DNA from 4 places in the Saccharospirillum sp. HFRX-2 genome. Region 2 is predicted to be linked to each of the others. Evidence: predicted binding sites of a transcription regulator. Region 2 holds the regulator's gene; each other region holds the start of a gene.

Region 1 (7,985 bases), on a different contig from region 2:
AACACCATCCAGGCGATGCCGAGGGACACCCGCAGGCCGGTAAAGATCATCGGAATGGCCGAGGGAATGACGATGCGGCGAATGTGCGTCAGCGCCGGCAAACGCAGCACCTGGCTGACGTTGCGCAAATCCTGATCGATGTTGGCAACGCCGACGGCGGTGTTGATCAGCGTCGGCCACAAACAGCACAGCGTGACGGTGAACATCGAGGTGATAAACGACTTATCGAACAGCGGATCGTCAGTCACATAGACCGCCGAGACCACCATGGTTACCAGCGGCAGCCAGGCCAGCGGTGACACCGGCTTGAACAGTTGGACGATCGGATTCACCGCCTGATGCACCCGGTGCGACAGTCCAACCAGAATGCCTGCCGGTATCGCCAGCAGACTGCCCAGCGTAAAACCGGCCAGCACCGTCACCAGGCTGGTGCCGATCTGATCGAGAAAGGTTGGCTTGCCCGGATAATCGATCTTCAGTGGCTCGAAGTCGGGATTATCGGCCTGGCGGGCGGCGTTTTGCTGAGCCAGGCGATCGTAGAAGGCGGCTTCTTTTTCCCGCGCGACCTCGTGTTCCTGCCACAGTGCCAGCGATTGCTCGAACACCGTCGCCGGGCCGGGAAACTGGCCCAGCGAGGTGTTGACCTGGGCGGCACCGAAGTGCCACAGCATGATAAAAACACTGAGGCCCAGCAGCGGCAGGGTGGTGGCCGCGACGGCGGCCATTGGATTCCAGGCGGGCAGCCGATCAAGCCAGCGCAGCCAGGGTTTGATTCGCAGTTGTATCGTCATGACGCGCCTCGCTTGGCTCGCTTAAAGAGTCTGGTCGCTGCCCAGACCAATCGGGAACTGGTCCAGATAGGCGTTGGGCTGGCGACCGTCGTAAGTGATGTCGTCGATAAACTCCGACTGCGGCGGTTTGTAGCCCGTCTCAGCCGCGAAATCGGGGAACTGATCGGCGCTGAGCAGGCCTTCATCAATCAGCGATTCGGCGGCCTGTTGATAGAGGTCCGGGCGGTACACCTGAGCGGCGGTGTCCTGATACCACTGATCGCTCTGCGGCCCCGCAATCTGGCCCCAGCGGCGCATCTGGGTCAGATACCAGATGGCATCCGAGTAGTAGGGGTAGGTGGCGTTGTAGCGGAAGAAGACGTTGAAGTCCGGCACTGAGCGGGTGTCACCGGCTTCGTATTCGAAGGTGCCGGTCATGGAATTGGCGATGACGTCAGCATCGGCACCGACATAAGCCGGGCGTGACAGTATTTCCACCGCTTCGGCACGGTTAGCGTTGTTGTCGGCATCCAGCCATTCGGCCGCCCGAATCAATGCTCTGACCAGGCGCACCGTGGTGTTGGGATTTTGCTCGGCGAATGCCTCGGTAATACCAAACACCTTCTCCGGATTGTTCTTCCAGATTTCGTAATCGGTGATCACCGGTACGCCGATACCCTTGAACACCGCCTGCTGGTTCCAGGGTTCGCCGACGCAGTAACCGAGAATGGTGCCGGCTTCCAGGGTGGACGGCATCTGCGGTGGCGGTGTAACGCTGAGCATCACATCGGCGTCGATTTGGCCGGAGGTATCACCGTTGTCGGGGTCGTAATAACCCGGGTGCAGGCCGCCGGCAGCCAGCCAGTAACGCAGTTCGTAGTTGTGCGTCGACACCGGGAACACCATGCCCATATTGAACGCCTGACCGCGTTGTTGGTAATCGCGCACCACCGGCTCCAGGGCGCTGGCGCTGATCGGATGCACCGGGCGGCCATCTTCGTGCGGAATGTATTGCTTCATCTGCTCCCAGACGCTGTTGGATACGGTAATGCCATTGCCGTTCAGATCCATGGAAAAGGGCGTGATGATATTGGCCTGGGTGCCGTAACCGATGGTCGCCGCCAAGGGCTGACCGGCGAGCATATGAGCGCCATCCAGCTCGCCGGTAATAACGCCGTCGAGCAACACCTTCCAGTTGGCTTGGGCCTCCAGGGTGACGTACAGGCCTTCGTCTTCGAAGAAACCTTTTTCATAAGCGATGGCCAGCGGCGCCATATCGGTCAACTTGATAAAGCCGAGCTTCAGCGTCGGTTTTTCCGGCCAGCCGAGTTCCGCCTGAGCGCCGGTAGTGATAAGCAGCGCGGTGATGGCGGCGAACCAACTAGCTTGCCAACGTCGTGCGAACAGCAGTGTCATGAATCTCTCCCTCGGGTCCGATTTTTTTCGGGCAAAAAAAAACGGCGCCATCACCGCGTGAGCGGTAATGGCGCCGTTGCCAGTCGTTGCAATGCAGGATGACGGGGAGCGTCGGGGTCGGGGTCGTATGCAAAGACGACGGTGACAACACCGTGGCGTCGAAGTCAAAAACGCTCGCCGGAATCCTGAGAAAACAACCTTAGGTTTTCTATCGAAGACCTGAACATCTTTGGGTTCAACCTGTTCACCCCGCCGATGTCTCAGCTTCTAAGGCTGTTAAGCGAAGCTTGTGCCAACTCAGTTCAATGGATGGTCAACTGCTTGTTTTGCGGGAGATTAATAACCAGAAAGTGCGTCAATCAGTCCGGCCTTTATCGACAATGTCGCACCAAGAACGTGCTGTCAGTTGATCCTATGCACCAGGAAGTGAACGCGAATAGCCGCGCTCTTGGCAAGCTGAAGCCTTTATCCCATGCTTTGATGTAAACGGATTAACTCGGATGATGAATGAAATACCCAGCCCAATTTCCCGCCCCTGCTGATGCCAGTGAACGTCGCTCGGTAGCCGCCGTTGTTGCCTACCCCAATGACAATCACGCAGCCAGCCAGTCACCGATGGCAGCGGCGCGCACTAGCATGAAGTTAGTGGAAAGCGTTCAGATTGAGCCGCGAACCGCAGGCACCTTTGTGGTACCGGCCGGGCATTTTTTCCGCATCGTCTCAACCGAAGGGCCGCAGGTCGGTGATCTGAATCTCTGGCATCGAGACGATTTAAAGGAAGCCTTTTACAGTGGCAAAACGCGCGCTTTGCAGGGGACTCATCTGAGTACCGGTGATCGGTTATGGAGTCGCTTTCCGTATCTGCGGCCATTGGCAACCATCACTGCCGACACCCTCGACTGGTACGGCTGGGATGCAGAAGGTTGCAGCGTGCACGATGTGATTGGTACGCGCTGCGACCCTTACACCGAGCATCAATTAACGGGTCGGCATTATCATCATTGTTGTCATTCGAATCTGACGCGCGCCTTGGCGAAATATAAAGGCTGGTCGTTCGAGCAGGCCGAACCTTTTGTGCACGATGTGTTAAACGTCTTTATGTGCACCGGCTTTAGTCTCGATACCCATCAGTACATTATGAAAGCCAGTCCGGTGCGGCCGGGCGACTATCTGGAATTTTTTGCTGAAGTGGATTTGCTCGCTGCGCTCTCGGCCTGTCCGGGTGGCGATTGCAGTGCCAGTCATTCCAGCGATGCGGCCGCTTGTTATCCGTTGCTGGTGGACATTTATCGGCCGGACCCGGCACACCTGGCCGCTTGGCAATCGCCGTCGGTCAATGGCTATCGAGCCGACGGCTAGTGCCTATCCGCAGTGGTTACCAGGCTTGGTTTTTTAACTCGGCCAGACCCTCAGCGCGGCTGATAACCGGTTGATAACCCAGCTCAGTTTTTGCCTTGCTGATGTCGAGTGTGACCTCAACAGCAGAGGTCGCCAGCGACTGTCGGGTCACCGGCCCTTTAACAGCACCACCGCTTATCCGGCTGAGAAAATCACCACCGGCCGCCAGCGTTTTCAGCAGCCATAAGGGCACACTTTTATCCGGAGCGCTGATGCCTTGGCTGGCTAACAGATCAGTCGCGAATTGACGAAACTCAACCGGTTCGTCGTCGCTGATAAAATACACCTCGCCGTTGTTGCCGTTCTCCAAAGCCCGTTCGATTCCGACGCAAAGATTGTGAACATGAGTGGTGGAGCTGCGGTAACGACCGCCATCAATCCAAGCCAATTGTCCGGACAGGGCAGCATCCACCAAGTGTGGCAGTGCGGTGGTGTCGTCGCGGCCCCAGACGAATCTTGGCCGCACGATGATGACCTGAAAATCCTCACTGGCAAAAGCCAAAGCCTGACGTTCGGCGGCGGCTTTGCTGCGGCTGTATTCGCCAATGGCTTTTGCTGGAATCGGCTGATCTTCATTAACGTTGCGCAATGCTTTGCCGGTCAGCAATACCGATTCGGTGCTGATATAAAGCGCTTTGTTAATGCCCGCGCGACGGGCGTTGTCGAGCACATTGCGGGTGCCTTCAACGTTGGTCTGGTATTGGGTCTTGGAGCGGTTGTCGTGATCGGTATCGGCCGCGGCATGAATCAGTACCTGGCAGCCAGACATAACCTCGGCCAGGTTGGTGTCGAGCACATCACCACGGACGGCTTGGGCACCGAGCGCTTCGACACTGGCTGCGGATTTATCGCTGCGCGCCAGGGCAACTACCGAGTGGCCCTGTGCGATTAAATAACGAATCAAATTGCGGCCGATGTAACCACTGCCGCCGGTCAAAAAATAAGACGTTGTTGTCATCAATTAATTCTCTAAATATTGGGTTCAGTCGGCTTTGGCAGCCTTGCCGGGCTGGCTGTTAATCAGCCATTCGATGTCACCAAGAATTTCGCGGCGCTGATCGTCGGACCAGTGCAGGTAGTCAAACGACTCCAGCAGTTTCAGGCCTTCCAAAGCCAGATAAGCCAGACGCGCACCGCGCGGGTTGCTGGCGGTATCGAGCACCGATGCCAGGGTTTGTTGCTGGTTGGTTTGCACGATGCCGCGCAGCGTTTGGTCTTGCGCCAGCGCTGCGCACAGTTGCAGCGCCACGGCACCAAACTCTTCTGGGAACGGCTGGCTGGCGGCCTTGATGCGGCCGCGAATGGTCGGGCTGTCGACTTCGCCCAGAGCGTCAATCTGGCTCTGGTTAAAGGCGTTGTCTCTGTCGGTGGCGCGTTGCACCACGGCGGCAATCAGCGCTTGTTTGTTTTTGTAATCGTAAAGCACCGATGCCTTGCTGACGCTGGCCTGAGTCGCTACGGCATCGAGTGTTAAACGGGTGGCGCCATCGCGGGCGACCACCGCTTCGGCGGCATCGAGGATGCCTTGCTGATCGATACTGCGGGTTCGGGCCATGCTGTTTCTCCATTAATAACCAACCGGTTGGATATTAATTACAAGTCGTCAGGCTGTAAAGCTTTCTGGTGTCGTTTTGTAGGGGCGGCCGTCTGGCTATTGGCAACGGAGTTGGAGGGGCTTAAGGTGTCACCCACTGAGACGGGGTCCGACTTTAGTCGGTGATAGGAGGCAGGATGTGGCTGGGTGGAGTGAGTCGGTTGGCGCAAATGCCGCAAAGCGGCGATCGCCATCATCACCGTCATCATCAGGTCGTGCTGGGCTTTGAAGGCGCTGCCGATTTTGAGCTGGACGGCACCGGCGGTGAGCAGTTGCGCATCGGCGGCGGCTGTCTGGTGCCGACCGAGTGCGGCCATGCCTTCCAGGGCCTGGGTGATAACCGCATGCTGGTGCTGGATTTCGATCTGGACAGCGCCATCGATAGCCGCATCGACCGGGAAATGCTCGACCGCCTGTTCGACCGACCGCACTATTTCCAACTGGACGACCACTTCAGCACGCTATTAAAAGCCATGGCGCACGAACTGGACTTGCACGGCCAGGACCCGCAGATGCAGCAACACATCAGCGCTTTGCTGTTGCACAGCCTCTACCAGCGCCTGACCGGCCAGACGCTGCGAGCGCAGGAGAGCCCGGGCCGGCTCGATATGGAGCGCATCGATCAACTGATCAAACAGCGCCTGCAAGACAAAGTCTCGGTCGCCGAACTGGCCCAGACCTGCCATCTCAGCCTCAGTCAGTTTCATCTGCGTTTTCGTCAGACCACCGGTATGACGCCCTACCAATATGTGATGAAGCATCGCCTCGATCAGGCCGTCTGGCTGCTGCGTTGCTCGTCCCATCCCATCGCCGACATCGCTGTCGAAACCGGCTTTTCCAGCCAAAGCGCGCTGACTCACGCCATCAAGAACGAACTGGGTTTATCGCCCGGTCAGGTGCGCCGTCAGCAATCCAGCTAAGCCGTTTTCCGGCGTCAAGATCACTCTGTTCAAGCTGTGACCTCGGTTCGCAACAGCGGATTATTTTGCAAAAGAATCGGTTTTTTTGACAAGCCAGCGATAACAGCGGCGCTCTACTGTGGTTGGTCAGTGATTCACAAAACCGACAGGTACGACCGCTATGACTCAGTTTGATCCGGCCCGGGCGCTCTCCGGCGAATACCGTTCTGCGGACGAGGACCAATGGTTCCGCTATATCTGTGATCAGTACGCCGTCGATGAAGATGAATATATGGCGCAAATGGTTGAGCTGGCTGAACCGTCTGACGGCAGCCGCGCCAACGTAGAAAGCACGGCGCGCCGTATTGTCGAACAGGTGCGCGATCAGGGCGACGTTGCTCACGCGGTCGATAAACTGCTGCAACAGTACAGCCTCGATAACGAAGAAGGCGTCATCCTGATGTGTCTGGCCGAAGCTTTGATGCGGGTGCCGGATGCCGATACCGCCGACGATCTGATTCGCGACAAACTCTCGGTCGCAGATTGGAAAGAGCATATGGGCAAGTCAGACTCTCTGCTGGTCAACGCCTCGACCTGGGGTTTGATGCTGACCGGTAAGGTGACCTCGCTCGACAGCCGCGAAACCTCGCCTGCCAACTTACTTTCCAAACTGATTAACCGCGCCGGTGAACCGGTAATTCGCGCTGCCATGAACCAGGCGATGCGCATTATGGGTAAGCAGTTTGTGCTCGGTCGCAGCATTGGCGAAGCCATCAAAAATGGCCGCGATTACCGCAAAAAAGGCTACACCTATTCGTTCGATATGCTCGGCGAAGCGGCCTTTACCGATCACGATGCCGAGCGTTATTTCCAGTCTTATCTGGAAGCCGTGCGCACCCTCGGTGAGCGCAAAGACGAGTGGGGCGAGCTGCCGCGTCCGACCATTTCCATCAAGCTGTCCGCCTTGCATCCGCGTTACGAAGAAGCGCATCAGGATGATGTGATGACCGAGCTTGCGGATCGGGTCAGCCAGTTGGTTAAGGAAGCGCGCGCCCTGGGTGTTGGCATCACCATCGACGCCGAAGAAATGGATCGACTGGAGTTATCGCTGCGTTTATTTAAGCAGGTATTTAACAGCGCAGACGCACGCGGCTGGGGTCATTTCGGGCTGGTGATTCAGGCCTATTCCAAACGCGCTCTGGCGGTGCTCGGTTACCTGACCAAACTGGCGCAAGAGCAGGGCGACATCATTCCGATTCGTCTGGTTAAAGGCGCCTACTGGGATACCGAAGTGAAGCACGCCCAGCAGTTGGGCCTGGCTGATTACCCGGTGTACACACGCAAAGAAAACACCGATGTGTCTTATCTGGTGTGTGCGCGTTTTCTGATGAGCGACGCCGTTGGTGGTGCGCTCTATCCGCAGTTTGCAACGCACAATGCCCACACCGTGGCATCCATTGCCGAACTGGCGCGGCTGAACCCGCAACGCGAATTTGAATTCCAGCGTCTGCACGGTATGGGCGATGCGCTTTACGACAGTCTGCTGGAATCCGATAAACCAACGGTGCGTATTTATGCGCCGGTCGGTGCGCATAAAGATTTGTTGCCTTATCTGGTGCGTCGTCTGCTGGAGAACGGTGCCAACTCTTCCTTTGTGCATCGTCTGGTCGATGCCGAAACTCCAATAGGTGATCTGGTGCAATCGCCGGTTGAAGTGGCTTTGCGTCATCCGGTCTTTCGTAACCCGAAAATTCCGCGCCCCAGTGAAATGTTTGGCGAAAGCCGACGCAATTCTCAAGGCTATAACCTGGCGGTGGCGTTCGAGCGTGAACCCTTGTTGGAAGACATCGCCAGTTTCGATCAAACCCAATGGAACCTGAAACCGCTGGTAGCGGGCAAGGCGGTAGC
Region 2 (7,985 bases):
GCGAGAAAAACGCTGCGGTGCTGACCACCGGTGCAGCCGATTGCCACAGTGAGGTAGGAGCGCTGGTTGGCTTCGTATTGATGCAACCAGCGGTCGAGAAAGCGACGGATGTCTTCAAACATTTCGGTCACCGCCGGAGAGGCGCGCAGAAAGTTCTGAATCGGTTCGTCTTTACCGGTGAACATGCGCAGCGATTTGTCCCAATAGGGATTGGGCAGGCAGCGCACATCGAACACCAGGTCGGCATCACGCGGCACACCGTGTTTGAAGCCGAACGACAAAAACTGCAAGGCGATGCCGCCGGGCTTGTCGATCAGCCGCTGCCGTACCTGGTCGCGCAACTCCTGCAACGACAAACCGCTGGTATCGATTTTCAGACTGGCCAGATTAGCCACCGGCGCCAACAGTTCGCCTTCCACTGCTATGGCTTCGGCCAGGGATCGATCGGCATTGGTCAGCGGGTGTTTGCGCCGCGTGGCAGAGAAGCGTTGCAGCAGTATGGTTTCTTCGGCATCGAGATAAAGAATGTCCGGCTGCAGTGTTTGCGGCAGGGATTTCAGGATGGCAGGCAAGCCATTGATGGCATCGGAGGCGACCCGTGCATCGATACAGACCGCTACGTCCGGCTGGGCGGTACTGGCGGTCATCCAGTGGACCAGTTCCGGTAACAAGGCCGGTGGCAGGTTATCGATGCAATTAAAGCCTGCGTCTTCAAGCGCGTTCAGGACGGTACTCTTGCCCGACCCTGAGCGTCCGCTGATGATGACCAGCCGGAAATCGGGATGCGCCATGGCGATCAGAGGCCCTGAATAAATTGCTGATAAAGGGTCTGGCTGTCGGAGGCCTGGCGCAGTGATTTCACCAAGGCGCTGTCGTTGAATCGTTCCACCACAGCGGCCAGTAAATTGAGATGATCGTCGGTGGCCGCTTCAGGCACCACCAGCACGAACAAGAGGTCGACCGGTTTGCGGTCGGGGGATTCAAAATCGACGGCTTCGTCGAGTTTGGCGAGCGCAGCGATGGGGCGTTCAATCTGCGCCAGACGACAATGCGGTACAGCAATGCCTTGGCCTAAACCGGTGGAACCCAGGCGCTCACGGGCAATCAGCTGATCGAAAAGATCGACTTCACCAACACCATCAAGTGAAGCCGCCAAGCGTTCGGCCAGACTCTGCAGAACGCGTTTCTTGCTGACACCGAACGCGCCGGTATAGACGCGTTCGGATGAGAGGACCTGGTCCAGTTGAATCATGGTTAACGAGAGTTCCCGTGCATGCGGTCGACCGTTTTTTCCTTGTGCTTGAGCAACTGGCGGTCGAGTTTGTCAGTGATCATGTCAATGGCGGCGTATAAATCATCGTGTGCAGCATCGGCGTGCAACTGAGCCCCCTTGATGTTCAGCGAAGCTTCCGCTTTTTGCCGATTTTTTTCAATACTGAGCGTCACCTGGACGTTGCCGATCTGATCGTAGTGTCGCTCCAGTTTTTCCAGCTTGGAGGCAACATAGTCGTGCAGAGCTTCAGTAACTTCGACGTGTTGACCGCTGATGTTGACTTGCATAGTCCGCTCCTCATGCAGTGACAATGATTCAGGCCATGATGTCGGCCGGCTTCCTTGAGTGCTATCCCTGGTTTCAGTCTAGCTCCTGATTCAATCTTTGCGGTGAGAGGCTGCTACTTCAAGCCTGCAGTCGTTCGAAAATCTGATCTAAATCAAACTCTTACGTTCATTTGACGGAGGAATATGCATGGCCTCCCGGTACTTGGCGATGGTGCGTCGGGCGACCTTGATGCCCTGGTCGCCAAGCAAGGTGGCAATTTTGGAATCACTCAGCGGTTTGCGCGGGTTTTCCGCCGCGACCAGCTTGCGAATGATGGCGCGAATAGCGGTGCTCGAACATTCGCCACCGCCTTCGGTGCTGACATGACTGGAGAAGAAATACTTCAGCTCAAAAATACCGCGCGGGGTGTGCATGTATTTTTGCGTGGTGACGCGCGAGATAGTCGATTCGTGCATCTCGACCGCCTGCGCCACATCATGCAGCACCAACGGCTTCATCGCTTCTTCACCGTGTTCGAGAAAACCGCGCTGATGTTCAACGATATTAGTCGCCACTTTCAGCAGCGTTTCGTTACGGCTTTGCAGACTTTTAATGAACCAGCGCGCTTCCTGAAGATGATCTTTAAGGTAGGTGTTGTCGCTGGAATTATCGGCGCGTTTGACCATCGAAGCGTAGGATGCATTGACGCGCAGTTTGGGCGCGATGTCCGGATTTAACTCAACCAGCCAACGATTGTTTTTGATGTCTTTGCGCACCATGACATCGGGCACCACATATTCGTCTTTGCCGCTTTCGATCTGGTTGCCCGGTCGCGGGTTCAGGCTTTGAATCAGCAGAATAACGTCGCGCAGGTCGTTTTCTTTTAGCCGCGTTTTACGCATCAGTTGGGCGTAGTCGCGTGCGCCAAGCAGGTCCAGATGATCTTTGACGATCTTAAGCGCTTCCTGGCGGCTGGGGGTTTCTTCGGGCAGTTGGTTTAATTGAATGCTGAGACAGTCGGACAGATCGCGGGCGCAAACGCCGGCGGGGTCGAAATGCTGAACGCGGCGCAGTACCGCTTCCACTTCGTCCATTTCCAAGGGGTCGTCTTCACTGGACAATTCTTTGTCCAGGCCTTCAAAAATTTCATCGAGGCTGGACTGCAAATAACCTTCGGCATCGACGCTTTCAATGATGGCTTCGGCGATCAGTCGATCGCGATCGGTCATGGTGGTCAGGTTGAGCTGCCAGTTCAGATGATCCCAAAGCGAGTCGGTGGTGCCGTAAACGTTCTCGAAATTGAAGTCGTCATCACCAGACGGTAAGCCATGACTGGTCGGTGTGTGGGTGTAGATGTCGTCCCAGGATGAATCAACCGCCAGATCATCCGGAATGTGTTCCTGAATTTCCATTTCCTGGCGATTGTCGGAATTGTCGATCAGAGTTTCGGCTTTGGCCCTGTCGCCATTCAGTGAATCGCCATTATGGGATTCGCTGGTGTTGGCATGGTCATGTTCGCCATCGCTGCTGTTGCCGCTGTCGTCTTCGCGAACCTCCAGCATGGGGTTGGTTTCCAACGCCTCCTGAATTTCCTGTTGTAAGTCCAGGGTCGACAGTTGCAGGAGACGAATGGCTTGCTGCAGTTGCGGCGTCATCGTCAACTGCTGACTCATTTTAAGTTGTAAGGAGGTCTTCATAGAGGTGTTAATACGCCTTTGGGCCTGTTAATTACAACGAGTCCTGACGGGAACCTTGCCGTCATAGCCGGAACTGGTCGCCTAAATATACCTCACGCACGGTGGCGTTGTTGAGTACATCCTCAGCTGTTCCTTCAGCGATGATATGTCCGTTGCCAACGATATAGGCTTTTTCGCAGATATCGAGCGTTTCACGGACGTTGTGATCGGTGATCAAAACGGCAATGCCGCGATCGCGCAAATGATGAATGATGCCTTTGATGTCGCCTACGGAAATCGGATCGACACCGGCAAAGGGTTCGTCCAGCAACACCACCGCCGGTTCCATGGCCAGGGCGCGGGCGATCTCTACGCGGCGGCGCTCACCACCGGACAGCGCCATACCCAGGCTGTCGCGGATGTGGTTGATGTTGAACTCATCGAGCAACGATTCCAACCGATCGTGGCGCTCACTGCGCGACAACTCTTTACGCGTCTGCAGCACGCCGAGAATGTTGTCGGCGACACTCAGCTTGCGAAAGATCGACGCTTCCTGAGGCAAATAACCGATACCGTGGCGTGCCCGGGCGTGCATGGGCAGTTTGGTGACAGCGGTATCGCCGACGTAGACCTCGCCATTGTCGGCAGGAATCAGCCCAACAATCATATAGAAGCAGGTGGTTTTCCCCGCGCCATTGGGGCCGAGCAGACCGACGATCTGACCAGGCTCCACGCTGAGGCTGACATCGCGTACCACCGGGCGTCTGCGGTAACTTTTGGCCAGGTGTTTAGCGTGCAATAAACTCATTCAGTCCACCGCTCCTGGCTGGATGATCCAGGTTGCCTGAGGTGCTTCAGGATTTTCTGTCTGGCTGCGTACCGAGCGCACACTGAGTGTTTCTTCAACCAGATTGTATTGGATGTAGTCAGCGTTGATTTCGCTGTCATTCTGCTCCAGGCGCCCGCCGCCTTCGGTGATAATGATGTCTTGTTGTGGCCGGTATTCGATGCGCTGACCTTGCACATGGATCAGCGGTTCGCCGACATTCGGCTGTTCCTGATAGCGCGCCGGTTCGCCACGCGCTTCGAGAAATTCAATCACGCCGGTGGCCGGGTCGCGGGTGACATCAAGGGTATCGGCCCAGACTTCCAGGCTGCCCTGCTTGAGGTGAACGTTGCCCTGAAAATGCGCTTCGCCACTGCCGCTGCGAAAAGCGCCCTGGTCGGCCTGAATGGTCATCGGCTGATCGCGATCTCCGGGCAGTGCCAAAGCGGCACTGCTGCACAGGCACAGTGCGGCGGCGGTCAAGGTCATGCGCCAGCGCCGCTTGGAATCAGTCGACCTCATAATGAATGGCTACCTCGGATTGCAAAGTAAGGACGGGGTCATCCGTCGTTAGATCGGCGTTGAATCCCACGCCTGTGGCCACCTGCGGACCCTGGGTGAGTCTAACAGGCTCAGGTGTGCTGACGAAGTCGCCATTTTCGGTCACCTGCAGCCAGTCGGTTGCCAGTTCCCAGCGAGCCAGGTCGCTCAGCTCATGCACTCTGACGGCATTTTCGAAGATAACGTCGCCATTACTGAACAGCGTGGCGGCCTGTGAGCGGATGGTCCAGTCGGGACCGTTGTCGCGAATCAGCCGCACGGTGGGGACCGTCACCTGACTGTTGCCGCTGTCCTGGTAATAGGCAAAGGAACTGGCCACGGTGTAAAGGCTCGGTTGGCCACTGGTGTCATAGCGGGTCTGCTGGAAGGTACGGATAAACAGATCCGGTGGGTCTTCCGGCAGTTGTAATTCAGTATTGAAGCTCGGCGGTGCTTCGGCCGGGTGCCACCAGATAATAGCGGCCAGCACCAGGAGCGCGGTTGCGATGGGCAGAACCGTACGCAATCGAGGCATCAGGCCACACCTGCACGCAGAATGTCGTGCATATGAACGATGCCGACCGGTCGATCTGCATCAACGACAACCAGAGCGGTAATCTTGCGCGATTCCATTTCAAACAGCGCTTCGGCTGCCAGGTGTTCGGAAGAAATGGTCTTGGCGCCAGCGTGCATCACGTCGGCGATCGGCGTTTGATGCAAGTCGATGCCGGCATCCAGGGTGCGGCGCAAATCGCCATCGGTATAGACGCCGAGCAGTTGGCCGTTGTCGTCCACAATGGTGGTCAGACCGAGGCCTTTGCGGGTCATTTCCAGCAGCGCATCGCGCAGTGGCGTGGTGGGTGTGACGGCCGGAAAGGCGTCGCCGCGGTGCATGATGTCGCCGACTTTCAACAACAGCTTGCGTCCCAGGCTGCCACCAGGATGAGAGAAGGCGAAGTCGTCGGCGGTAAAGCCGCGCGCTTCAAGCAGCGCAATGGCCAGGGCATCACCCATAACCATTGTTGCTGTGGTCGACGACGTCGGTGCCAGATTGAGCGGACAGGCTTCCTGCTCGACGCCACAATAAATGTGGGCATCGGCAGAGCGACCCAAGGTGCTGTTGGGGTTGCCGGTCATGCCGATCAGCCGGGCGCCGAGTCGTTTGATCAGTGGAATCAGCGTGACGACTTCGTTCGACTCGCCAGAGTTGGACAGGGCAATGACCACATCGTCACCAGTGATCATGCCCATGTCGCCATGGCTGGCTTCACCGGGATGAACAAAGAAGGCCGGTGTGCCGGTGCTGGCCAGGGTCGCGGCTAACTTGTTGCCGACGTGGCCTGACTTGCCCATGCCGGTGACCACGACCCGACCTTTACAAGCCAGTGCCAGATCACAGGCGCGTTCGAAACCGGCATCAAGATGAGCGCCCAGCGACTGCAGAGATTCGATCTCCAAGCGCAGCGTGCGTTGAGCCGATTCCAGGTAATTGATCGTTGCGTGCATAGACCGTTTCTTGTCCAAGGGTTCTGAACTGGCGGGCTAGATTACCACAAAGCTGATCTGTCTAAACTGTGCACGGCATCATCTTTGCTGACCTTTGGCATCTCGCACCCAAAGCGCTTCGCCCTTAGAATAGGTGGCGCATACCGAAAGGAGAAATGAATGAGTGTCATGCGAAGGATGTCGGCCCTGTTGATCGGTGTTGGGTTGTCATTGAGCACAGCAGTGAAGGCTGAGACCTTTACTCCCAGTCAGTCGGCCGAGCAGAGCGTGATCGACGGTGTTGAGCAGGTGTTGACCGTTGTCGAGAAATACAACAGCGGCGACGCCGGTGATCGCCAAGCCTATCTGAATGAAGTATCCGAGGTGCTGGAACCTTTGATCGGCTACACCGTCATCGTCAGTCGTATTATGGGCGATACGCTGCAAACCGCGACCAATGAACAGAAACTGCGCTTTCTGGAAGTGTTCAAGCGTTCGATGATCAATACCTACGCGGGTGGCCTCTATAACTTTGGCGCCTTCGAAGTGCGCCTGGTGGACGATCAGGACAATGACGACGATAGCGTGCGCAACACCCGGGTCCGGCTGGAAGCGGTATCACCGCAGGGCCAGCGTTACCCGATGGTACAGAGCGTCTACTACAGTCAGGCTTCTGAAGGCTGGAAAATGCAGAACGTGATTTTTAACGGCATCAATCTGGGGGTGACCTTCAAAACCCAGTTTGACCAGATCTACCGCGAGCAAGGTGGTGATCTGGACGCGACCATCGACGAATGGGAGCGCATCACTGCCGAATCGTTCGAAGCCAGTCAATTTCAATAAACACCGCACGTTAAAACGGAGGTCGCTCGACCTCCGTTTCTCCATTTCGATTTACGCTCGCTTTCCGTATAATCGCCACCCCTTTTTATCGGATTCAACGCAGAGAGACCTATGTCAGCCGACGATGTGAAAGCTATGCTGGTCGCGGCCCTGCCGGATGTCGACTTCGACGTCGACGGTGCAGGTGCCAAATTTTCTGTTCGTGCCGTCGGTGACCTCTTTGCCGGCAAGCGTCCGGTTCAGCGTCAGCAGCTGATCTACGGCGTGTTGAACGAAAAAATTGCCAGTGGCGAAATACATGCCGTCACCATGGCCCTCTACACACCGGATGAATGGTCCGCCGCGGAGAAATAAACCTTGGATAAATTATTGATTACTGGTGGCGCACGCCTGGACGGTGAAATTCGTGTTTCTGGCGCCAAAAACGCTGCACTGCCTATTATTGCTGCCACCTTATTGACCAAAGAGCCGGTAACGGTACGCAACCTGCCGCACCTGAACGACATCACCACCATGATCGAACTGCTTGCCTGCATGGGCGTGGAAGTGGTCATCGGTGAAGACATGAGCGTCGAAGTTACCGCCGGCACCATTCGTAATATGACCGCGCCCTACGAGCTGGTGAAAACCATGCGTGCTTCCATTTTGGTGCTCGGTCCGTTGCTGGCGCACTTCGGTGAAGCCAATGTGTCGCTGCCCGGTGGTTGCGCCATCGGCAGTCGTCCGGTCGATCTGCACATTCGTGGCCTGGAAGCCATGGGCGCGCAAATCGACGTCGAAGACGGCTACATCCGTGCTCGCAACGAGGGTCGCTTGAAAGGTGCGCGCATCTTCTTCGACAAGGTCACCGTAACGGGCACCGAAAACATTCTGATGGCTGCAACGCTGGCCGAAGGTACCTCGGTACTGGAAAACGCTGCCAAGGAACCGGAAGTGGTCGACCTGGCCAATTGTCTGATCGCCATGGGCGCCAAGATCACCGGCGCCGGCACCGACACCATTACCGTGGAAGGCGTTCCCAGCCTGCACGCAGCCGACTATTCAGTGCTGCCTGACCGTATCGAAACCGGTACCT
Region 3 (7,985 bases), on a different contig from region 2:
ACGTATTTGCAGTCGTTGTTGCAGTTCGCCCGCTTCCAGATCACGCGCGCTGGCGGGCCAACCCAGGCTGGTGATTTCCCAACCGATAAAGCGTGATTCATTGTCGAGTTCGACGTCGGTATCCAGCCGTGCCCGCGCATTGGGGTAGATGATGTTTTCCTGCGGTAACCATTCCAGAACACCATCGGCGGCAACGCTTAACTGGTTGCGTTGGTATTGCAACGCGCCATCGCTGCGGGCGCGATAAGCGCGGCCGGCACCCGGCGTGGTAATCAACGCATGGGCTTGCGGTTCAACCTTAATGGCGATGCGCAAATCATCGCCCGAGACCAAACCGCCAGGTGGGTGCAGCAGGTAGACGTGAGCGCAGTCGGCGCCTTCCGGGTAGAAGGCTTTTTGTACATAGAGCGGGCCCTGATGCCGGCAGCGCACCAGACGCGTGCCGCGAGTACCACTGGCGAAAGCCAGGCTTAACCAGGCATCCCAATGGCTGGCGACGGCGGCGGTTGGCAAGTCGACACGGCTGTTCATGGTCACACCGCCAAGTGTTGGCGAATGAGCTCGTCGGTTAAATTCGCCATCTGGTCACTGGCGACAATGCGGCCTTTTTCCATCAAGCGAAATTCCTGACCGACGCGTCGGGCGAAGCCGAGTTTCTGCTCTACCAGAATGACCGTCAGGCCGTCCTCGCGTTGCAGGCGCTGAATAACATCACCGATCTGGGCGACGATGTTGGGTTGAATGCCTTCGTTGGGCTCATCGAGGATTAGCACTTTCGGATCGAGCACCAGGGCGCGACCTATCGCCAATTGCTGTTGCTGACCGCCGGATAAATCGCCACCACGGCGGTGCATCATTTCCGCCAGAACCGGAAACAGCTCGAAGATTTTTTCAGGAATTTTCTTGGCTTTATCCGGCCGCGCTTTCAAGCCGATGCGCAGATTTTCTTCCACGCTTAACAGCGGAAAAATATCCCGCCCTTGTGGCACATAACCGATGCCGGTACGTGCGCGGCTTTCAGCCGAACGGTGGTGAATGTATTCACCATTAAAGAGGATTTCGCCACTTTTGATCGGTAATAAACCCATCAGGCACTTCAGCAAGGTGGTTTTACCGACGCCGTTGCGGCCCATGATGCAAGTGCAGGCACCGGGTTTGATGTCGAGGTTCAGATCCCAAAGGATTTGCGTGCCGCCGTACAGTTGGTTGAGGTCGCGAATATCAATCATGCTTCTTCCCCCAGGTACACCTCGATGACATCCGGGTGATTCTGAATCTGGTCCATGGTGCCTTCGGCGAGCACCGAGCCTTGGTGCAACACCGTGACGGTGCGAGCGATGGAGCGCACAAAGGCCATATCGTGTTCGACCACGATGACGGTGCGTTCACCGGCCAGCGAGGTCAGTAGTTCAGCGGTGCGGTCGGTTTCTTCTGCGGTCATGCCAGCAACCGGTTCGTCGATCAGTAGCAGGCGCGGATCGGCCACCAGCAACATGCCGATTTCCAGCCATTGTTTTTGGCCGTGCGACAAGCTGCCCGCCAGCATCATCCGTTGCCCGGTGAGACCAATGGTTTTTAACACTGAGTCGATGCGATCGATGTCCGCAGACGACAGCCGGGCCATCAAGGTGGGCCATAAACCCTTTTGGCTCTTCATCGCCAGTTCGAGGTTGTCGAATACCGTCTGAGCTTCAAAGACGGTTGGCTTCTGGAATTTCCGACCAATACCGAGCTGGGCGACTTCGGCTTCGGAGTGCGCCAGCAAGTCGATGGTCTGGCCGAAAAAAGCGCGGCCGGAATCGCAGGCGGTCTTGCCGGTAATGACATCCATCAGGGTGGTTTTACCGGCGCCGTTCGCACCGATCAGGCAGCGCAATTCGCCGTCGTTTACGTAGAGATTCAAATCGTTCAGCGCTTTAAAACCATCGAAGCTCACGCTTAAACCTTCGACGTACAAAATAACTTGATGCGATACATCGACCGGTACCTGAGTCGGCGCTAAAAACGGCCAGACATGATTGTGGTCGAGCATAGGATGAGCAGTCATGCGGTTGGCTCCTCAGTCGGTTTCGATGGTTTAAAACGGGAGCGCAACTGGCCCACCAGTCCGACCAGACCTTTGGGCAGGAACAAGGTAACCAGCACAAAGAGGCCGCCGAGAATAAACAGCCAGCCGTCAGGCAGGATGGCGGTGAAACGCGTCTTGGCATAGTTGACCAGCAGCGCACCGACGACCGCACCGTACAGCGTGCCGCGACCACCAACGGCCACCCAGACCACCAACTCAATCGACTTCAGCGGTGCAAACTCGCCAGGGTTAATAATGCCGACCTGAGGCACATAGAGCGCCCCGGCGATGCCGGCAATAACGGCGGAATAAACGAATAGACCGACCTTGTAACGCTCGGTGCGATAACCCAGAAAACGCACCCGGTTTTCGCCATCGCGAATGGCTTCAATCACCTTGCCGAAACGCGATTTTAAAATCGCCTGACTGAGCACATAGACCAAACCCAGTATTAGTGCGGTGATGGCAAACAAAGCCACCCGAGTGGTATCGGACTGCAGATCAAAACCGAGCAGGTCTTTAAAGTCGGTCAGGCCATTATTGCCACCAAAGCCCATTTCGTTACGGAAGAAGGCGAGCATCAAGGCGTAGGTCAGTGCCTGGGTTATAATCGACAAATAGACGCCGGTCACGCGCGAATGAAACGCCAGCCAACCGAATACAAAGGCGAGCAGGCCGGGTACAAAAACGACCATCAGCATGGCGAACCAGAATTGATCCATACCCAGCCAGAACCAGGGCAGTTCATCCCAATTCAGGAACACCATAAAGTCGGGCAGGATGGGGTTGCCGTAAACACCACGGTCGCCAATCTGGCGCATTAAATACATGCCCATGGCGTAGCCACCGAGTGCGAAAAAGGCACCGTGGCCCAAACTTAAAATGCCGCAATAGCCCCAGATCACATCGACCGAAAGTGCGAGCAGAGCGTAGCTGAGGTACTTACCCAGTAAGGTGATGGTGTAAGTCGACACATGCAGCGCCGAGCTTTCGGGTATTAACAGATTGCCCAGTGATGCCAGCAAGGTGACGCCAAATAAGATCGCCACGAAGGGCAGGGTTTTACTGCCGGGCGCGCGCCCAAGCGAGAGAAAATGCGTGATGGCATTCATTCAGCAGCCCTCCCGCGTTGTGGGAACAAGCCTTTGGGCCGCTTCTGAATAAACAGAATAATAAACACCAGAACCAGCGTCGTGGCGAGCACCGTCCCGGTAATCGGCTCCAGGAATTTATTGGCAATACCAAGGCTGAACGCGGCCACCAAAGTGCCGTACAAATTGCCCACGCCACCGAACACCACCACCATAAAAGAATCGATGATGTACGACTGACCCAGGTTCGGCCCAACGTTGGTGAGCTGGCTTAATGCCACACCACCAACACCGGCCACACCAGAACCCAGCCCGAAGGTCAGCGCATCGACCCAATCGGTTTTAATGCCCATGGCTTTAGCCATGGCACGGTTTTGTGAGACGGCACGCACCTGCAAGCCGAGTGAGGTTTTTTTCATGATCAGTACCAGCAGCGCAAAGACAATCAGCGCGAAGATCAGGATGAAAAGTCGGTTATAGGTCAGCGATAACGCCGGGTTGATTTGCCAGGAACCACTGAGCCAATCCGGCGCAATCACGCGTCGGTTCAAGGGCGAGAAAACAGTGCGTACCAGTTGTTGCAAAATCAGGCTGATACCGAACGTAGCGAGCAGGGTTTCCAGTGGCCGGCCATGCAAAAAGCGAATGACGCAGCGTTCAATTAAAACGCCGACGCTGCCGGCGACTAAAAACGCCATCGGAATCGCTACCCAGATCGATTGATTAATCGCATTGGGCATCAGTTGTTGCACCACAAAGGTGGTGTAGGCGCCGAGCATCAGCATTTCACCATGCGCCATATTGATCACGCCCATAACGCCGAAAGTGATCGCCAGACCGAAGGCGGCGAGCAATAACACCGAGCCGAGGCTCAGGCCGAAAAACAGCTGGTCGACATAGCTGTAGAAGGTAAATTTCTGCTCGATGCTTTTTAATGATTGTGCTGCGGCGCTTTGCACCGCTGCCGGTGCGTCTTCATCTTCTGCCAAACGCGCCAGTTCATTGCGCACGGTGTTTTGCAAACTGTCGCTGAGTTCATCGATGGCTTGTACGCGCTCGCCCACCGCCTCGCTGCTTTGAGCGGTGTATAAATTCAGCGCGGTATTGAGCGCTTGCTGAACTTTGGCATTCTGTTCGTTGGCACGCAGCGCATCGAGTTGCGCAACGGTGTCGGCGTTGAGTTGGGTCAGTAATTCATAGACGGCGGCTTCGCGAATAGCCGGGTCGGGTGCGGTGAGTTTTAAGCGCGCCAAGGAGTCATTCAGGTAGCGGCGCAGACGATTATTAACGCGTACCTTGGTGACATCCTCTTCACTTAACGAGGCGATAACCTCGCCACTGAGAATGCCGGTAAAGGGCGCCGAGCCGGAAGCGGGATCGGCGGCAACCAGAGTTTGATCGGCATCGCTGTAATAGAGGTTGCCGTTAAACAAGGCATCGAACAATGGCAATAAACGCGGGTCGCCTTCGGCTTCCAACGTCTCCAATAACGACTGGGTTTCAGCCAGGCTGGCTTCGGTCAATTCACCGAGGCGTTGTTCAAACAGCGACTCGGCCAACGCCGAACTGGTCAACAACCAAAGTGCGACCCAAAGGCAAAAACGTCTCACGGCGAAACCTCCAAGTAGAGCAAAAAAGCGGGCGACTGAGTCGCCCGTAAACGAGAGAGTCGGGCTTAAAAACTCAGTAGTTCTGTCCCGAGCAGGTTTCGGTTTCGGTGTTGTAGTTGCCGCAGTGAATCGGGTTGGTCCAGTCGGCGATGAGCATTTTTGAATCCGGCAGGAAGTCGGACCAGGCATCACCGGCGACGACGCCATCGGTGCTCCATACCACTTCGAACTGGCCGTCATCCTGAATCTCACCAATCAATACTGGCTTGCTCAGGTGGTGGTTGGCGTTCATCACCGCCATGCCGCCAGTCAGGTTCGGTACTTCCTGGCCGATCATCGCCGCTTCTACCGCATCCACATCGGTGGTGCCGGCTTGTTCAACCGCTTGCACCCACATTTTGAAACCGATGTAGGTGGCTTCCATGGGGTCGTTGGTGACGCGGCTGTCGTCGCCGGTGAACTCATGCCAGGCGGCAATAAATTCATCGTTGGCATCGCTGTCGACGCTTTGGAAATAGTTCCAGGCAGCCAGGTGGCCGACCAACGGACCGGTGTCGATACCGGACAGTTCTTCTTCACCGACCGAGAAAGCAACCACCGGGATTTCGAAAGAATCGATATTCTGGTTACCCAGTTCGCGATAGAACGGCACGTTGGCATCACCGTTGATGGTAGAAACCACTGCGGTCGGTTTGCCGGCGCTGCCGAATTCTTTGATGTCAGACACAATCGACTGCCAATCGGAATGGCTGAACGGTGTGTAGTTGATCATGATGTCTTCTTCAGCAACGCCATGATCCATCAAATAAGCTTCGAGAATTTTGTTGGTGGTACGCGGATAAACGTAATCGGTACCGGCCAAAACCCAACGCTCAATACCCAGGTCGTTCATCAGATAATCGACCGCAGGAATGGCTTGCTGGTTTGGCGCTGCACCGGTGTAGAAAATGTTTTCGGAAGATTCTTCACCTTCGTACTGAACCGGGTAGAACATCAGGCCGTTCAGTTCTTCGACCACCGGCAATACCGATTTGCGTGATACCGAGGTCCAGGCACCGAAGATGACATCGACTTCTTCTTCGGTCAGCAGTTCGCGTGCTTTTTCGGCAAATAACGGCCAGTCGGATGCCGGGTCAACGACGACGGCTTCCAGCGGACGGCCGAGCAGGCCGCCGGCGGCGTTTTGTTGTTCCACCATCATCAGCACAGTGTCTTTTAAGGTGCTTTCACTGATGGCCATGGTGCCGGACAGTGAATGCAAAACGCCGACTTTAATCGGATCTTCGGCCAGGGCGTTGCCGCCAATGACCGCACTCAAACCCAGCGCCAGGCCGGGCAATAAATGCTTGGTATTCATGTTAGGACTCCCCTTGCTCTTTTTAGGTAGGAAACGGATCAGCGATTCGTTAGAACCCGAGCGTTTTTGTGAACGGGTTCACTGAAGGCATCAGCACAGCCGATGTTGGGCGAGCCGGGCAGGTCGGCCTAGTGGGTGATTGGCGGGGAGGGGTGGGGTATTTGACGTATTGATCTGATTGGACTCAGCATGCCAATGCATGATGCAGTTATAAAAAAACCGGGCATCGCCCGGTTTTATTGGTTTCGATCTCAGCTGTTACTCAGCTTCAGCCGCGGCTTTCTCTTCGGCCAACTGCTGGTAGTAACTGTCGTAATAATGCGAGTAAGGCCCGGGCGGTAACGGCGTATAACCGTAGTTAAATGCCTGCGCATTGGCTTCGCGCGTCAGCGGCAGATAATTGGGCGCGGCGCGTTCAACAGCAGCGTTGATGGCCGACGACAATAAACCGGCCATACCGCCACCGTTGTTTTCACTTTGCGGGGTGTAGCTGAGGTTTTCGCGAGCGGTCCAGAGTTCCACGCCGTTTTTATCGACGATGCGGTATTCAAAATCGACTTCGGTGGTGGTGGAAATCACCACATAACGCGAGGTCCATTCGTGAATGGTGACGTACAGAATGGCGTCGGCACCAAACATACTGGCTAAGTCACTCGAAGCCATTTGATGAATTTCCGCCGGCTCATAGAGGCCTTCGTATTCCAGAATGGTTTTCACCGTGTTCACCGGAAAGACGTAATAGCCTTTTTCGCCGAGCAGTTTTGGCAAGGTGGTGAGCACCGAACTGGGCGCCTGCACATCGACCGATTCATTAACCACCGGTACCACCAGAATGGAGGTGGGTTTGACCGCGTGGTAGGTCGCTAACGGATCGCTGTAGGGAAAGCTGACACAACCGGCAAGCAGGGTGACCAGACTGAGTGCCAATAACAGACGTATTGAACTCATTGGTTGCCTCCCAGATTTTCAATCAGCGAACCCATCAGCGTGCGGCTTTCCGGCCAGGTGTCGTACTCCAGTTGGTAGTACTCTAGCGCTTGCTCGGTGTTGCCCGCCTGCAAATAAAAAGTGCCGGCTTCGGCCAGTAGGCCTGGAGCAGGTGTCTGGCCGCGTGCCATCACTTTGTCGAGAAATTCGACGTGATCGGCGACCACCGCTTCCTGCTGGCTCGGTTCGGTGTAGTAGACGAAGAGGTCTTCTTCGTAGCTGCCCCAGTTGTACAACTGGGTGGATTCGCAGCCGGCCAACAGCAGTGCCGGCACCATTAACCAGAGCGCGCCTTTCATGGCGTGACCTTCAGAATGCGGGTGTCGCCGTCACTGAGAAAGACTTCGCGGTTCAGTTTGCGCTGACCGTTGTACCAGACTTCGACCACATGCCGACCGGTAATGACCCGCACCGCACTGGCCGAACGAGTGCCCGCCAGGTATTGGCTCATGTCGCCGTATTCGATGCCATCGATGACCACCTGATAGCCGTTGGCCGACGTGCCTTCGGGTAATTCAAAGGCGATGCGTGGGCGATCATCAACCGTGGTGGTGACTTGTGTTGGCGACTGAGCACAGGCGGCCAGCATGACAACCGTGACCAGAGCGAGCAGTGCTGCGTTGAATGCTTTCATCAGTTGGCCTCCCGGACTTCCAGTTGATTCAGATCCTGACCAGCGATGGAGCCGGAGATCAGACCGCCATAAGCGCCTTCTTCCAGTTCGCTGTCGCCGAAGGTGCCGTCGATGCGCAACTCGCCAATTTTGTTACCCGGCAAGGTGATGATGCCGCCGGTGGTTTGCGAAGTAACCTGGCGACCCCGGGTCATCACATCGAACACCATGCCCGGACGAATGCCCTGGCTGGCACCGC
Region 4 (7,985 bases), on a different contig from region 2:
ACCCCATTGTCATCTCCGATATTGAAATGCCGGAAATGGATGGCTATACGCTGACGACCCACATCCGCGCTCATGATAAACTCAAAGGCCTCTATATCCTTTTGCATACTTCCTTAAGTGGTGTATTCAACAAGAGCATGGTGCAAAAGGTGGGTGCTAACGAATTTCTCGCCAAATTCCAGCCGGATATGCTGGCTCAGTTGGTCATCGAACGGGTGACCAATCTGGGTGGCGAATTACCTGCCGTTGAAGGAGAGTTATGAAGCGGTGCAACCATCAGCCGGGAAGGCTGATTATTGATCGGCCCACGACTGCAATGAAGGAGCTGAGGCTTTAATGGTTGACGTTAACCAGGGCTATGAAGCCTTCTGTGATTACCTCGAACAGCACAGTGGTATTTGTCTGGGGGCCAGTAAACAGTATCTCGTTTCCAGTCGTTTGCGAAAAATACTGCAAGAAGCGGCCATCAATAATCTGACCGAACTGGTGTCTGCCATGTCCAAGCCGGGCGGGCAGTCGCTTCGTTCGGCCGTGATCGACGCCATGACCACCAACGAAACCCTTTGGTTTCGGGACATCCACCCATTCCGTATTCTGGAAGAACAGTTGCTGCCTGAGTTTTTCCAGCAGAAGACGAGTCGTCCGCTGCGCATCTGGTCGGCTGCCTGCTCGACGGGGCAGGAGCCCTATTCGATGTCGATGATGATCGAAGAGTATAAGCAGAAGAACCGGGTGTTCAGTGCCGGCGAAAAGATCATCGCCACCGATATTTCGGCCACTGCGCTGGACGCCGCCAAGTCGGCGGAATACGCCATGCTGGCCATTGGTCGTGGTCTGGACCCGGAACGATTGAAGCGTCACTTTGAAGAAACTCCGGCCGGACGCTGGAAAGTCAAAGCGCCGATTGCCCAGCGCGTTGAGTTTCGCGCTATCAATCTGCAGGACAGTTACGCTCTGTTGGGCAAGTTCGACATCGTCTTCTGCCGTAATGTATTGATCTATTTCACCGCCGACCTCAAGCGCGACATCCTGACCCGCATCCACGCCACTTTGAATCCAGGCGGCTACCTGATGGTGGGCGCTTCCGAAGCGGTGAACGGCCTGGGCGATCTGTACGAAATGGTGCATTGCCGGCCGGGCATCATTTACCGCAAACGCTGATCCCATCAAGCGGCATACCGGCAACGGCCAAGCCTTGCCGGTATGCCGGTCCAGCTCCCTCCGAAAACGCCTAACCCACTGATAAATAAAGAAAAATAAAATTGGCACCTGCTTTGCAATACGTTCTGCAACTGAACTAAAAGCGGCAAAGAGGTGTGCGATGTCTGCACTGGGTTTCAACAACTCTCTCGGGATTCACGATAACGCTCTGCTGGTACGCGCCGAGCGTTCTCAGGTATTGGCCAACAACCTGGCCAACGCCGATACCCCTCACTTCAAAGCGCGTGATATCGACTTCAAGGCGATTTTGCGTGGCGAAGTCGAGCGCAGCAAAAGCCTGGAAGTGAACCGCACCGACAACGCTCATATTCCCGGCCGTGTACGCGAAGAAAGCGAACTGCTGTACCGCTTCCCATACCAGCCGTCGATCGATGACAACACCGTCGACCCCAACGTCGAGAAGGCTGAGTTCACCAAGAACTCCATCGATTACAACTCCAGTTTTGATTTCCTCAACCGCAAGTTCAAGGGCCTTGATGGCGCATTGAGAGGGCAATAAGGATGTCATTAAGCAACGTCATTAATATTTCCGGCACCGGTATGACCGCCCAGTCAGTGCGGTTGAATACCACCGCCTCCAACCTGGCCAACGCCCAGAGCGTGAGCTCGAGCATTGACGAGACCTACCGGGCGCGCAAGCCGATCTTCCAGCAATTGCAGCAGCCCTGGCACGAGCGCGACATCCTGGCGCCGGTCGATCTGGAACATGATGTCGGTGAGGGCGTTAAAGTGCGCGCCATTGTTGAGAAAGACGCGCCTTTGGATATCCGTTTTGAACCGACCCATCCCTTCGCCGACGAAGACGGTTATGTGTATTACCCGAACGTCAATGTGGTGGAAGAGATGGCTGACATGATCTCAGCGTCGCGCAGTTTCAGTGTGAACGTTGAGGTGTTCAATACAGCCAAAACGATGATGCAGAAAACGCTGACGATGGGTCAGTAATGACCAGCTAGTCGCTAGCCGGTTTTTTTACAGCGAGGTTTCACCATGGCGGATGTCAACAACGTATCAGGCAGCTCACCGCTGGACCAATACGACATCGGCAATAAGAAAGAAAAGAAGACCAACAGCAATGAGCTGGGTCGCAACGAGTTTCTGGAACTGATGATCACTCAGTTGAAAAACCAGAACCCGCTGGATCCGCAGGATAACGCTGAGTTCGTTGCCCAGCTGGCCCAATTCTCGACGGTGGAAGGCATCGAGAATATGTCCTCCAGCCTGGAAAACATGTCGGCCTCCTTTACCTCATCGCAAGCCTTGCAGGCGACGGCTTTGGTCGGGAACTCGGTCACCGTTAACGGCCAGGACACCAGTATTTTGCAGCATGGTGACCTGGTGTACGGCTTGATTGAGGTGCCGCGTGGTGCCTCCAACATGACCTTGCGCATTACCAATGCTGAGGGTGAAACGATTGAGGACGTACCTCTGGGTAATCTGCCAGCAGGCGCAGCCACCATGAAGTGGGATGGCGCCAACCTGGAGGTTAACGGGGCTCTGGTCGAGATCGATTACGACAAGTTCGAAACCGATGAGGACGGCAACATCATTCCTCATCCGCAAGGAGAATACTCCTTCGATATATTCGGCAACGTGGCGGGAGTGCAAGAAGAGATTGAGTTGAACATGAGTTCACGCGTCGATTCGGTCACCCTCGGCAGCGCCGGTGAAATTCAGCTGAATCTGGCAGGTGCTGGCAAAGTCATCACCATGGAAGACGTGCTCCAGATCAACAGCGCTTATTGATGGCCGGGCCGGCTGGTCCGGCTCAATTGAATGAAACACTAGGAACGAACTTGGCGGCAACGCGGGTTCTGGCTCTGTAACAGCGCAGTGCGAGGTGCAATACGATGAGCTTTACGACGGGTCTTAGCGGCATCGCGGCCGCCAACAAGGACTTACAGATCACCGGTAATAACATTGCCAACGCCAGTACGACCGGCTTTAAAGCCAGCCGTGCGGAGTTTGGCGATGCCTATACCTCATCCTTTATCGGCTACGGCCAGGACAAGGTTGGTTACGGTGTTAAGGTGGTGAATGTCGGCCAGAAGTTTGAGCAGGGCAACATCAGCCAGACCAACTCGGCGCTCGACATGGCCATCGACGGCGAAGGCTTCTTCGTCACCGAATATCCCAACGGCAGTATTTCCTACACCCGTTCCGGTATTTTCGGCATCGATAAACAGGGTTATATCGTCAGCAACCAGGACGCCAAGCTGCAAGGCTATGGTGTGACTGCCGGTGGTGACATCAACACCGGTGTGCTGACCGATCTGCGCGTCGACAAAGCCAACCAGCCGCCACGTGGTACTCACCAGGTGGACGCCAAGGTAAACGTTCCTGCCGGTGCTCAGGTGCTGGCGGAAGATGGCACCATCCTGACCACCGAAGGTCTGGCCATCGGTTCAGCGCAAGTCGGCCCGACTGAAGATACCGCCACTGTTTTGAACACCGTGGGTTCACCGACCACAGCCGGTACCAACGCCGAACTGATCGGTGGTATTCCCCGCGTGCCGTTCCCGTGGCAGCCGTCTCCGGTGGAAGCCTCGTTTACCATGGACATCGAATTGCGCGGCCCGAATATCACGGGAACCAACAATACCGTCACCGGCACCATTCAGCCGTTTGATTCGGCCCAGGTTTATACCGATGTTTACGACCTGGTTGACGCCATTAATGCGTCCATTACCGGCGACTCCGGTTTGCGCGGCAAAATCGAAGCCACGGTTAACGACTACGGCGGTTTGTCGTTCCAGACATCGGGTGTTTACGCCACCGATGGCACCGCCATTGTCAGCATCGTCGACAACGTGGGTAACCTTTCTGGTGATAACTATTTGAACTTCCAGAACGGCACCATGATGGCTTCTGGCACCACCGAGCCGGGTCTTGAGGTCGTGAACGCCGCGACCCCGACCATTTTGACCGGTGGTCGTGACATGAACTCTCTCCCTAGCGGCGGTGCCTTCCTCGACAGCTCTGCCACGCCTACCAATATTGACTTTGTGATCAGCATTGGCGGCACACCGACGAACATCAGCGTGCCGGTTCCGGGTGGCGGTTTTGCGAGCCAGGCAGCCTTTGTAGCTGCGGTTAACGCCGAATTCACCGGTGCGGGTCTGAACGTGGCGGCCAGTATTACTGGTGCTAACCGTCTGACCATCACCGCGACCGGTGCGGCAGTCGGTGATACCGATATTGTTGTCAATGCCTTGGCATCCACCACCAATTCGGTCGATGTGCGTGATTTAGGTCTGACCACGAACTCGACCTTCCCGCCTGCCGTGACCCAGGGTCTTGATCCCAACGATACGCTGTCGTTCAGCCTCGATGGCGGTCCGGCGATCGCCATGGCCGCGCTGACACCGGGTGTCTATGCCAGCGTTGATCAGTTGGTGCAGGAGATTAATGCTCAGATTACGGCCACTGCGGGTCTGACCGGTGAAATTCGTGCCATCAATGATAACGGCGTCATCGTCTTCGATCGCCTGAACAACCCGGGTGCGGGTACCGCTGATATCGACGTTACCGGTACGGTCTTTGCCTTGGAGTATTTCGGCCTGGATACCCTCGACAAGCAATTGTCGCCATCGGTTGTTGCGCCCGTTCCAGGTAATGATCTGTTTGCCAATGGTGGCTCCATCGACCTGACGTCCGATCCGGGTCAGGCCGCCTCCTTGATCAGTAACACTCAGGCAGAGCTTGACTATAACAGCCTGACACCGGGCACTTTCTCGACCCTGACCAGTTCGAGCACGCTGAACTTCCTCGATAACACCTTGCCCTTTGGTGACCTGGAAGCGGGTAACTCCTTTGCCTTCGGTATTGCCGTCGGCAGTAATTCGGCAACGGGTGTTACCGTCACTGTTCCTGCAGGCGGCTGGCCGACTCAGGCCGCCTTTGTCACCGACCTGCAGACGGCAATTGATGGTGCCTTGGGCGCTAACGTAGCGAACGTCAGCATTGATGGCGCCACCAACCAGCTGATCATCGAAGCTGGCACGGTCGCCGGTGTTGGCCCGAACGGCATCACCATCACTCATTTGGCGGGTTCAACCACCACCACTTCCTTCGATCTTGAAGTCCTGGGTTTGGCATCGACGTCTTCGCCAGCACCGACGCTCGATCCGGGTGACTCGACCATTCTGCCGAACAACGAATTCACTCTGTCGGTGGATGGCAGTGCCTTCCAAACCATCATCATTCCGCCGGGCAGTTACACCGAGATCGAAGATCTGGTGGCCGCCATTAACCAGCAGATTTCCACCAACTCCATCCTCAACGGTGAAGTGGTGGCGTCGCAGGTCAATGGACGTCTGGTGTTTGAGCGTACTGAGATCGGTAACTTCCCGCTGGATCTGGACATCAATGGTTCGGTGCAGGCATTGCAAGCCTTGGGCATGGATAGCGCTACCAAGATCGAAGGTGAAGATCCCATTGATCGGTCAAACTCCTTCCGCATCAACCTGACGGTGCCGCTGCCGGATGAAGACAATCGTTCCGGATCCGTGGAAATCAGTCTGAGCGAAGACATCCGCTCCATCGATCAGTTGGCGGCTGCCATCAACCGTGAGTTGGCGGCGGTATCCGATGAGGACTACATCGGTGTGCGCGCCCGGGTGATACAGGACGATGCCGGTAATGAGCAGTTGATCCTCGAAGCCACGGTCGAAGGTGAACCGTCGCAAATTTCGGTCAGTAACATCCGCGCGCCGGGTGATGACCTGGCCGTGGAAGCCATGTACGGCTTGCTGCAATTTGCGCCGGTGGCGGGTGATTATCTGGTGCTGGGTGAAGCTGCGGTCACTAACGGCTACCCGGAACAGGGCGTAGTCATCTACAACGAAGAGGCCGATGAGCGCGAGCTGGTTACCATTCCCGAAGGCTCGACTGCCGGTGAAATCGCTGCACTACTGAGCGAGTACGAAGGTGTGGACGCCTCGGCGGAAACCGAAGTGCGGTTGATGTCGCAGAACTACGTTAACTCCGGTGACATGAACATCTACATCAACGGTCAGGTGATTGAAGCGAACAGCCTGGAAGCGATGGTGGCTGAAATCAATCAGTATCAGCAGACCTCGTTGAACAGCATCACCGCCGAATTCGATACCGAAACCGGCGATGTGATTCTGACCTCCAGCACCGGTATCGACATCTCGGTGCGCATCGAATCACCGACGGTGACCGATAGCCTGAGGGTACAAGGCGTTCAGGGATCTGCACCGGTGGTGCTCGGTGGCAATGCCGACGCGGAAACCAATGCGCGCATTGGTGGCTCCGTCGATATCATCCTCAACGAAGGCTACACCATGTTGGAGCCGGATCCCTATGTGGCCGGTCTGTTCAACGGCCTGGGTGAAGATGCGTTCGAGCCGTACACCATTAACGAGTTCAACCCGGATGACTCCGACACCTATAACGAAACGCGGGCGTTGCGAATCTTCGATTCCATCGGTAACGAGCACGAAATGCGCTTCTTCTATGTGAAGGATGCGCCCGATCCGAATCGCCCCAACTCGCTGAGCACTTGGACGGTGTATCTGCAGGTCGATGGTGAGAATGTTGGTGATCCGAACACCAACCTGCCGTTCCCGGAGAACACCCAGGCGACGCTGGCATCGCACAAGCTGTACTTTAACGCCGACGGTACCCTGAACAAGGAAAGCACCGGCGACTTCCTGATCTCCAACTGGAAGCCGATCGACCCGGATACCGGCAAGCCAACCGGTGCCTACATCGGTCAACCGGAAGCTCAGGGCGGTGCCTTGCCGATTCCGGACCCGAACTTTAACTCGAACTTTGCGATCTCGTTCGATGGCACCACTCAGTACGGTGGCACCTTTGCCAACAACAATCTGCAGCAGGATGGTTACGCCTCAGGCCGACTGTCTGACCTGGAGATTGACGACGCCGGCATCATCTACGCCCGTTACTCTAACGGCGAAGCACTGAAGCTGGGTCAGGTGGCGCTGGCATCCTTCGCCAACACCGAAGGTCTGGTGCCGGTCGGTGACACCGAGTGGGTCGAAGGGTTTGAATCCGGTGATGCGGTAATCGGTGAGCCCGGAACGGCCTCGCTGGGCACCATCGAATCGGCCTCTTTGGAAGATTCGACGGTGGATCTGTCGGAGCAGTTGGTGCACCTGATTATCGCCCAGCGAAACTATCAGGCCAGCTCGAAGACGATTGAAACGGCCAACGCCGTGACCCAGACGATTATTAATTTACGATAGTTTTGGGTTCTCTCCAGCTATGGCGTCGGTAACGGCGCCTTTTTCCGCTGGACGCTTAACGGGAGCGGTACGCCGCCCGGACGGAAGACGCAAATTACGAAGCACCTTTGGTGCTGGGTTTTGCGTATCCAGCGTCTCCCGTCTCCCGTCCAGCGTCTTCCGCCCACGGCAATCGCTTGCCGCACTCCTCTGCACGTCCCTGGCCACTTACGCCAACTCCCCGCCAAATCTGGCTCTCCAGGCATTTTCAAAACTTGGCACGGCTTTCGCTATCTATCCGTTATAAGCGGTTAAACAGCCCAATAGCGGCAGGAGTTACCCATGGATCGCGCGATATACATCGCCATGACCGGCGCCAAACACAACATGCTGGCGCAGACGTCACACTCGAACAATCTGGCCAATGCCACGACCACCGGCTTTCGCGCCGACTGGGAGCAGGCACGCGCCATGCCGGTGTTTGGTGAGTATTACCCATCACGGGCGTTCTCCAACACCGAACGGCCGGCGACCGATTTTAACGACGGCCCC

Evidence for each region. The regulator sigma-54, encoded in region 2, starts transcription at its own class of promoters, with help from an activator protein. The targets are predictions, from matches to a motif close to TGGCACNNNNNTTGCTNT.
Region 1: a site for sigma-54 is predicted at 2,464-2,481, ahead of ABMA60_RS12050 (CmpA/NrtA family ABC transporter substrate-binding protein). Genes of this name have one in related genera too.
Region 3: a site for sigma-54 is predicted at 6,304-6,321, ahead of urtA (urea ABC transporter substrate-binding protein). Genes of this name have one in related genera too.
Region 4: a site for sigma-54 is predicted at 1,264-1,281, ahead of flgB (flagellar basal body rod protein FlgB). Genes of this name have one in related genera too.

Annotation. Positions count from the first base shown of each region.
Region 1 covers NZ_JBEBMU010000005.1:98,777-106,761, forward strand. Annotated here, with positions in the region: gene ABMA60_RS12045 (ABC transporter permease) at 1-725, opposite strand, end outside; gene ABMA60_RS12050 (CmpA/NrtA family ABC transporter substrate-binding protein) at 813-2,186, opposite strand; gene ABMA60_RS12055 (urea carboxylase-associated family protein) at 2,694-3,545, shown strand; gene ABMA60_RS12060 (NAD-dependent epimerase/dehydratase family protein) at 3,562-4,542, opposite strand; gene ABMA60_RS12065 (TetR/AcrR family transcriptional regulator) at 4,567-5,139, opposite strand; gene ABMA60_RS12070 (helix-turn-helix domain-containing protein) at 5,316-6,098, shown strand; gene putA (bifunctional proline dehydrogenase/L-glutamate gamma-semialdehyde dehydrogenase PutA) at 6,259-7,985, shown strand, end outside.
Region 2 covers NZ_JBEBMU010000007.1:12,139-20,123, reverse strand. Annotated here, with positions in the region: gene rapZ (RNase adapter RapZ) at 1-791, opposite strand, end outside; gene ABMA60_RS14200 (PTS sugar transporter subunit IIA) at 797-1,252, opposite strand; gene hpf (ribosome hibernation-promoting factor, HPF/YfiA family) at 1,255-1,560, opposite strand; gene ABMA60_RS14190 (RNA polymerase factor sigma-54) at 1,708-3,237, opposite strand; gene lptB (LPS export ABC transporter ATP-binding protein) at 3,299-4,024, opposite strand; gene lptA (lipopolysaccharide transport periplasmic protein LptA) at 4,025-4,531, opposite strand; gene lptC (LPS export ABC transporter periplasmic protein LptC) at 4,551-5,117, opposite strand; gene ABMA60_RS14170 (KpsF/GutQ family sugar-phosphate isomerase) at 5,117-6,088, opposite strand; gene ABMA60_RS14165 (phospholipid-binding protein MlaC) at 6,248-6,910, shown strand; gene ABMA60_RS14160 (BolA family protein) at 7,022-7,264, shown strand; gene murA (UDP-N-acetylglucosamine 1-carboxyvinyltransferase) at 7,268-7,985, shown strand, end outside.
Region 3 covers NZ_JBEBMU010000001.1:743,526-751,510, forward strand. Annotated here, with positions in the region: gene ABMA60_RS03685 (urease accessory protein UreD) at 1-531, opposite strand, end outside; gene urtE (urea ABC transporter ATP-binding subunit UrtE) at 534-1,229, opposite strand; gene urtD (urea ABC transporter ATP-binding protein UrtD) at 1,226-2,047, opposite strand; gene urtC (urea ABC transporter permease subunit UrtC) at 2,044-3,180, opposite strand; gene urtB (urea ABC transporter permease subunit UrtB) at 3,177-4,769, opposite strand; gene urtA (urea ABC transporter substrate-binding protein) at 4,843-6,126, opposite strand; gene ABMA60_RS03715 (DUF799 domain-containing protein) at 6,385-7,074, opposite strand; gene ABMA60_RS03720 (DUF4810 domain-containing protein) at 7,071-7,412, opposite strand; gene ABMA60_RS03725 (hypothetical protein) at 7,409-7,747, opposite strand; gene ABMA60_RS03730 (CsgG/HfaB family protein) at 7,747-7,985, opposite strand, start outside.
Region 4 covers NZ_JBEBMU010000006.1:130,995-138,979, reverse strand. Annotated here, with positions in the region: gene ABMA60_RS13470 (chemotaxis protein CheV) at 1-263, shown strand, start outside; gene ABMA60_RS13465 (CheR family methyltransferase) at 337-1,161, shown strand; gene flgB (flagellar basal body rod protein FlgB) at 1,322-1,720, shown strand; gene flgC (flagellar basal body rod protein FlgC) at 1,723-2,166, shown strand; gene ABMA60_RS13450 (flagellar hook assembly protein FlgD) at 2,212-2,967, shown strand; gene ABMA60_RS13445 (flagellar hook-basal body complex protein) at 3,072-7,454, shown strand; gene flgF (flagellar basal-body rod protein FlgF) at 7,776-7,985, shown strand, end outside.